DNA from 2 places in the Chelatococcus sp. YT9 genome. Region 2 is predicted to be linked to the other one. Evidence: riboswitches for the same ligand, from Rfam matches in the RefSeq annotation. Region 2 holds a riboswitch; the other holds the start of a gene.
What was found. A riboswitch is a leader RNA that binds a small molecule or an ion and turns the genes downstream of it on or off. The one in region 2 is predicted to bind glycine.

Region 1: another riboswitch for glycine. It lies ahead of gcvT (glycine cleavage system aminomethyltransferase GcvT); the one in region 2 lies ahead of gcvP (aminomethyl-transferring glycine dehydrogenase).

What each region holds. Positions count from the first base shown of each region.
Region 1 is NZ_JAHBRW010000001.1:143,600-147,008, reverse strand. Features, by position in the region: gene KIO76_RS00665 (F0F1 ATP synthase subunit B family protein) at 1-308, shown strand, start outside; gene gcvH (glycine cleavage system protein GcvH) at 497-871, opposite strand; gene gcvT (glycine cleavage system aminomethyltransferase GcvT) at 899-2,038, opposite strand; glycine riboswitch at 2,238-2,333, opposite strand; gene KIO76_RS00650 (hypothetical protein) at 2,489-3,091, opposite strand; gene KIO76_RS00645 (class I SAM-dependent methyltransferase) at 3,328-3,409, shown strand, end outside.
Region 2 is NZ_JAHBRW010000001.1:3,217,972-3,221,380, reverse strand. Features, by position in the region: gene gcvP (aminomethyl-transferring glycine dehydrogenase) at 1-1,310, opposite strand, end outside; glycine riboswitch at 1,541-1,631, opposite strand; gene KIO76_RS14710 (ABC transporter permease) at 1,660-3,409, opposite strand, start outside.

The DNA of each region.
Region 1 (3,409 bases), 3.1 Mb from region 2:
AATATCAGGCCAAGCGGGCTGCGGCCGAGAAGGAAGCCGCGGACATTGTCGCGAATGCGAAGGCGGAAGCTGAGCGCGTTGCCAATGAGGCCCACCAGCGGATGAGCGACTTTGTGGCGCGCCGCACGGCTTCCGCCGAGGCGAAGATCGCTCAGGCGGAGGCTCAGGCCACGGCGGAAGTGCGGGCAGCGGCTATCGATGCCGCCCTGAAGGCATCCGAGGTCGTCCTCAAGGATGCCGTCCAGGGTGAGAAGGGCGCTTCGATCTTTGCGTCGAGCCTTGCCGACCTGCGTTCGAAGCTTAACTGATAACACCTGAGCATTCTGCTCCGGTTCAATAGGAAGCCCGGCTCTGGTATGCGGAGCCGGGCTTTCTTTTTTCACCTGCGGTTTCGCAACCCTGGCCGGGACATCCCCGCCGATGAACGGCGACGGCCCAACGAAAAAACCCCGGCGTGCGCCGGGGTTCGTCGTTTTAGGCGGCGATGCAGATGAGATCAGCTGATCGACTTCAGGAAGTCCTCGTAGTCGCTTTCGCTCATCAGGCTCTCGAACTCGGCTGGATCAGCGAGCTTCATCTTGAAGAACCAGCCCTTGCCGGTGGGATCTTCATTGATGGTCCCGGGAGCGGCCTCCAACTCAGAATTGATGGAGACCACTTCACCCGCCAGCGGCGCGTAGACTTCACTCGCGGCCTTCACGCTCTCCACCACGGCGGCATCGTCGCCCTTGGCAAACACCTTGCCGATCTCGGGGAGTTCGATGAACACGACGTCCCCGAGCTGCTCCTGGGCATAGTCGGTGATACCGACGGTCGCCGTATCACCTTCAAGGCGGACGTATTCGTGGTCCTTGGAATACCGTGTGGTCATATCTTTCTCCGGAAGGTCTTCTGTTGATCAGCGTTTGTAGCGATGAGCGACAAAGGGAAGGGGAACGATGCTCGCAGGAAGAAGCTTGCCGCGTACGGACAGCTGAATATCCGTGCCCACCGCCGCGAAGTCACGGACGACATAGCCCATAGCGATGGGGCCCTCAGCCGTCGGTCCGAAGCCGCCTGAGGTCACCTCGCCGATGAGTTCGCCGCTGGCATCGAGAATCTGCGTGCCCTCCCGTGCCGGCGCCCGCCCCTGGGGCAGGATACCGACGCGCTGCCGCAGCGGCCCCTCGGCGAGCTCGCCTACGATGCGGCGATAGCCGGGGAAGCCGCCATCGGTGCGTCGGCGCTTCTGGATGGACCAGGAGAGGCCTGCCTCCACGGGAGAGGTCTCCTGATTGATGTCATGACCGTAGAGGCAGAGGCCCGCCTCGAGTCTCAGCGAATCGCGCGCGCCGAGGCCAACCGGCTCGACCTCAGGCTGGCTCATGAGCAGATCCCAGAGCGCCACCGCGTCACCGTTGGCGACGGAGATCTCATAGCCGTCCTCACCCGTGTAGCCGGAACGTGAGACGAGCGTCGAAATATCGCCGATGGTGAGCGCGGCGACGGTCATAAAGCCCATTCCCGCGGCTGCTTCGTCGTAGCGTGCGAGAACGGCTGCGGCCTGGGGACCCTGGAGCGCGAGCAGTGCTCTGTCGTCGTTGCGCTGCAGCTTGACCTCTTCCGGCAGGTTCAGGTTGAGGTGGACGTAATCGGATTCCTTGCAGCCTGCGTTCACCACGAGCATAAGCTTGCCGTCGTCCGCCGGGTCGGGGCCGCGCGCAACCATGAGATCGTCAAGGATACCGCCCTGCTCGTTGAGGAACTGAGTATAGCGCTGCCGACCGAGGCCCAGCCCGGCAATATCGGCGGGAACGAGAGCTTCCAGCGCGGCTGCGGTCGTCGCGTGATCGGGACCGACGAGAACAGCCTGCCCCATGTGCGAGACATCGAACAATCCAGCCGCCGCCCGGGTATGAAGATGCTCGTGCAGGATGCCCTTGCTGTACTGGATAGGCATTTCATAGCCGGCAAAGGGCGCCATGCGAGCGCCAAGGGCAACGTGCCGCTCGTATAATGGAGTACGCAAGGGGAGATCGTCGTTCGACTGGCCCGCCATTCCAGATCCTTCCACAAAATAGGGACGCCCATGGTTATAATTGCCCAAACGGGCATCCGGTCCCAATGGAAACCGGATCCATGCGCACCCCCTCTGTCTGTGGACCTGAGAGATTTCCCGCCTGGACGGCGTCATAGCCATCCCGCGATTACCCCCGTCGGTGAGGCGGCCCAAGGGGCAACCCGCTTTCCAGAGTGTCAAATCCCGTGCGGTCCCTTGTGCCTGAGCGTTTCCGGGGTGGTTGCGCCTTCGGCGCCGGACCGTGGGGCGGTCCGGGCTCTTCCGCAGGGATGAACGACAGTGACCGTCATAAGCCCTCGGCCAGATCTGTCAATCGGCGCGGAGTGATTCCGCTTTTGCGCTGCACGTCTTTTCGGGCGCTGAATCACCCGGAGCTTCTATTCCTGCGCAATTTTGCGGGGAAACGGCATTTCTTCATCCCGGATTGCTCTAGCGGCGACGACCGCCTGTGCGCGCCTGTGCTGGGGCGCTGCCGAGGCCAACCATGATGGTGACTTCGCCTTCACCGGCTGGAACATCGATACCGTCCTCAACCACAGTGAAGGCGGTTTGCGTTTCCCCAGAGGCGAACGCCACGGCGGTTGTGCGGGTGCGATTGGCGACGACTGTATTGCCGCGCTTGACGGTGAAATGCACCGGGACGGTAACGCGGCCGACATTGCCGCCGGAACCGAGCAGCGCGAGCGCTTCGACGCCGATCTTCAGCTGATAACCACCGCCGCCGGTCATGGTGCATTCCCGGGCGACATCGGTGATGGAGACCTGGTAGCGTGGATTCTCGCCGCCGACCCGAATGGCGGAGCCGCCTTCGGTGATATCGACCTTGGGGCAAACGACCTCGTACTCTGGCACCGCTGCTTCCGGGGGCACGGTGGCTCCGCCATAGAGCAGGAAATTGCCGACCGAAGTGCCGCCGCTCGACGTCCCGGAAGAGGATGAGCAGCCTGCCAGCATCAGGCCGACAGCCAAAGCGATTGCACCGCTCCGAAGGGCCGGCCTGACGATATGCCGGTCTCGAGCCATCACAACCATTCACGATCTCCCTGCCAGTTCATCAGCATTCCTGCATAGGTTGGATCTGAACAAAGAGCCATAGAGGAGCGCCCTGGTCAAACCATCGCTCGACGCAGGGGTTCTCTCAGCGCCAGGGCAGCGAACGAATATTGAAAAACATCTTGCCATGCCAAGAGCATGTCGTTCATAGTGTATGAATATATAGTGAAAGAATTCCTCTTCTTTTTTCATAAGAAAAAATTGCGGTAGATGACATGAACATCGCCAACAGACAGTATTGGAAAGAAAAGTCAGGTCGTGATTATCAGCAGCAACAGGCCTACAGGATAGAAACAG
Region 2 (3,409 bases):
TCGACGGTCGCCTCGGTCGTGGTCTCGTCGAGGCTGATGCCGATGCGGCCGTCGTCGCCGGGATAGACGCGTAGATTGATGCGGGCCGCGCGGGCGCGGGCGATGATCTCGTCCCGCCGGCTGCCGGTCTTGACGGTGACCGTGTCGAAAAAGGTGCCCTGCTCGACCGGATGCCCGATCTGCGACAGGCCGGCCGCCAAGCGCGCGGTTTTGGCGTGGACATTTTCGGCGATTGCCTTCAGCCCCTCAGGCCCGTGATAGACGGCATACATGGAGGCGATGACGGCGAGCAGCACCTGCGCAGTGCAGATATTGGACGTCGCCTTCTCACGGCGGATATGCTGCTCGCGGGTCTGCAACGCGAGACGATAGGCCGCTGCGCCGCGCGCATCCACGGAGACGCCGACGAGCCGACCCGGCAGCGAGCGCTTGTAGGCGTCGCGGGTCGCCATGAAGGCGGCATGCGGGCCACCGAAGCCCATCGGCACCCCAAAGCGCTGGCTTGTGCCGACCGCCAGGTCTGCCCCCAGGTCGCCCGGAGATGCGAGGACGGTGAGGGCGAGCAGATCAGTTGCCACCACGGCGATACCACCGGCGCCCTTGATCGCCGCAATCGTTTGGCGGAGATCTCGCACGTGACCGTCAGTGCCGGGATACTGGAAGATGGCGCCAAAGACGGCGGCGGGATCGAGATCCTTCTCGGGATCACCGACGATGACCTCCCAGCCGAGCGGCTCGGCGCGGGTGCGGATGACGGCTATGGTCTGGGGATGACAGCCAGCATCAACGAAGAAGGCATTGGCCTTTGATTTCGCCACGCGCTTGGACATAGCCATGGCTTCAGCAGCAGCCGTGCCCTCGTCGAGCAGCGAGGCATTGGCCACGTCAAGGCCTGTCAGGTCGGCGATCATAGTCTGGAAATTGACCAGCGCCTCGAGCCGGCCCTGGCTGATTTCTGGCTGGTAGGGGGTGTAGGCTGTGTACCAGGCCGGATTTTCGAGAATGTTGCGCTGGATGACAGCCGGCAGCAACGTCCCGTAATAGCCTTGGCCAATCAGTGAGGTGAAAACCTCGTTCTGAGCCGCGACACGACCGAGTTCCGCCAGCGCCTCTCGCTCAGTGAGCCCGCGGCCGAAATCGAGCGGTTTTTCCTGGCGGATGGAGCGCGGAAGCGTCTCATTAATCAGCCCGCCGAGACTGCCGCCGCCGACGGCTTGGAGCATCGAGGCGATATCGGCCGCGGACGGGCCGATATGGCGGCGGGCGAAGCCGGAACCTGTCCGGCTGAGGAGAAATTCGAGATCGGTCATCAATAACACCTCGGGCGCAGGATCAGGCGGCTCAGAATGGTTTACCCCGGGGCCTTAGCGCCTCAGAAAGCCGATCATGGACCAGCAATCGCGGCGATCGCTGGAGCCATGGCTAACCTCCTTCGGCCTCGCGGCCTCCGTGGTGCCCCATCTGTTTCTTTGCCTGAGAGCGTTATCCCGTCGGCGGATGCACGAAGCGCGATGCTCCGGCCTCACTTTCCAGATGTCGTCGTGCGGCAGCGGTCCTTTTGCCTGAGAGATTCCGGGGCGGTTGCTCCTTCGGCGCTCGGCACAAAGCCGAGTCTCTCCCGCTGCTGCCGGCTGCAAGCTACTCAAAACAGCCAATAAGTCAAAAGCCAGGTTGTCGCCCGGCAGACAAGTCCCCATCAATATCGTCGGCACGGCCCGATGTGGCGCGGTGTGGCCGCACCCAGCCATGCCTGCTGAGCCGCGCCAGCCACACCACCGGGAGGAAGCCGACCAGCACGATGAGCAAGGCGGCGATCGCCCCGTCCTCATAAGTCCCGCGCGACGCCTCCGCGTAGAGCTGGGTGGCAAGCGTCTCAAAATCAAGCGGCCGCAGCAATAGGGTAGCCGGCAGTTCCTTCATGCAGTCGACGAAAATCAGAATTGCGGCAGAGGCGATCGCCGGCCACAGAAGCGGCAGATGGATGCGCCTGATCAACCCACCTGAATGGGCGCCGAGCGTTCGCGCCGCATCATCGAGGGTCAGCGGCACCTTACCAAGTCCCGCCTCCAGCCCGCCAACCGCGAGGGCGAGGAAGCGGACAGCATAGGCATAGATCAGGGCGACGACAGTTCCCGAGAGGACCAGCCCGGTTGATATACCGAGGCTCGCGCGCAGGGCCGCGTCGACCGCGTTATCGATGGTGGCGAGTGGCACCATGAGGCCGATGGCAAGCACGGTGCCGGGCACAGCATAGCCGAGGCTCGCGATGCGCGCGGTGAGACCCGCGCGTCGCACCTGCCGCGGGCCGCGGTGAGCCGCAAGGCGCAGCGCGACGATCACGCAGGCGCCGAGCGCAAGCGTCACGGCCGTTGCCACGAGTGCGAGAGAAGCGGTGTTGCGGATCGCATCAAGGAGGCTGTGGGAGAAGCCTGCAAAGCGCAGACGCTTGTAAGCCTCGTTGCACAGGTGCAGCACCGGAATGACAAAGCCAACGAAAACCGGCATGGCCGCAATGAACGTGGCCGCTACCGCGCCCCACCCCCTGAGCTGTTTGGGAGTCAGCCTGCCGGGCTCGGCATCGGCGTAGTCGGCGTGCCGACGAGCGATGCGCTCGATCACGACGAGGGTAATGACGACGGCGAGCATGAACAGCGCAATCTGAGCCGCGCCAGCGAGGCTGGAGCGATTGATCCAGGTTGCGTAGATCGACACTGTCAGCGTTCTGACGCCGAGAAATTCCGACGCGCCGATGTCGTTCAGTGTTTCCAGCAACGCTAGCGTTGCTCCCGCGACGATAGCCGGGCGGGCCAGAGGAACCGCGATGGAAAGGAAGGTCCGGAAACGTCCCGCACCGAGCGAATGGGAAGCCTCTACCACTCCGCCCGCCTGGACGAGGAAGGTCGCCCGCACTGAGGCATAGACATAAGGGTAAAGCACGATGCTGAGGAGAAGGATGCACCCCCCCATCGAACGCACGTCGGGAAAGCTCAGATCGCGCGGATTGGTGATGCCGAATAAGGCGCGCAGGAAGCTCTGCACGGGACCGATCGGATGCAGCACATCGAGATACGCATAAGCGACGATATAAGTCGGCATCGCCAGTGGTAGCAGCAGTGCCCATTCCAGCAAGCGGCGGCCGGGGAAATCATAAGCCACGACGAGCCACGCGAGGCAGGTGCCCATAACAACGACAAGGATACCGACTCCAGCCACGAGCACGGCCGTCTGTCGCATGGCCTCGGGTAAGACATAAGCAACAAGATGTGGCCAGACGCCTTCCGCCGCGCCGCCAGCTACAGCCACGATCGCCAGGATCGGGGCCAACGCCAGAAGAGCAACCGCAATCCCTGCAAGAAGCCAGCCGCGCCCGTGCGGCCCGGGCGCGCGACCGCGCGCGGCTGCTCGGCCG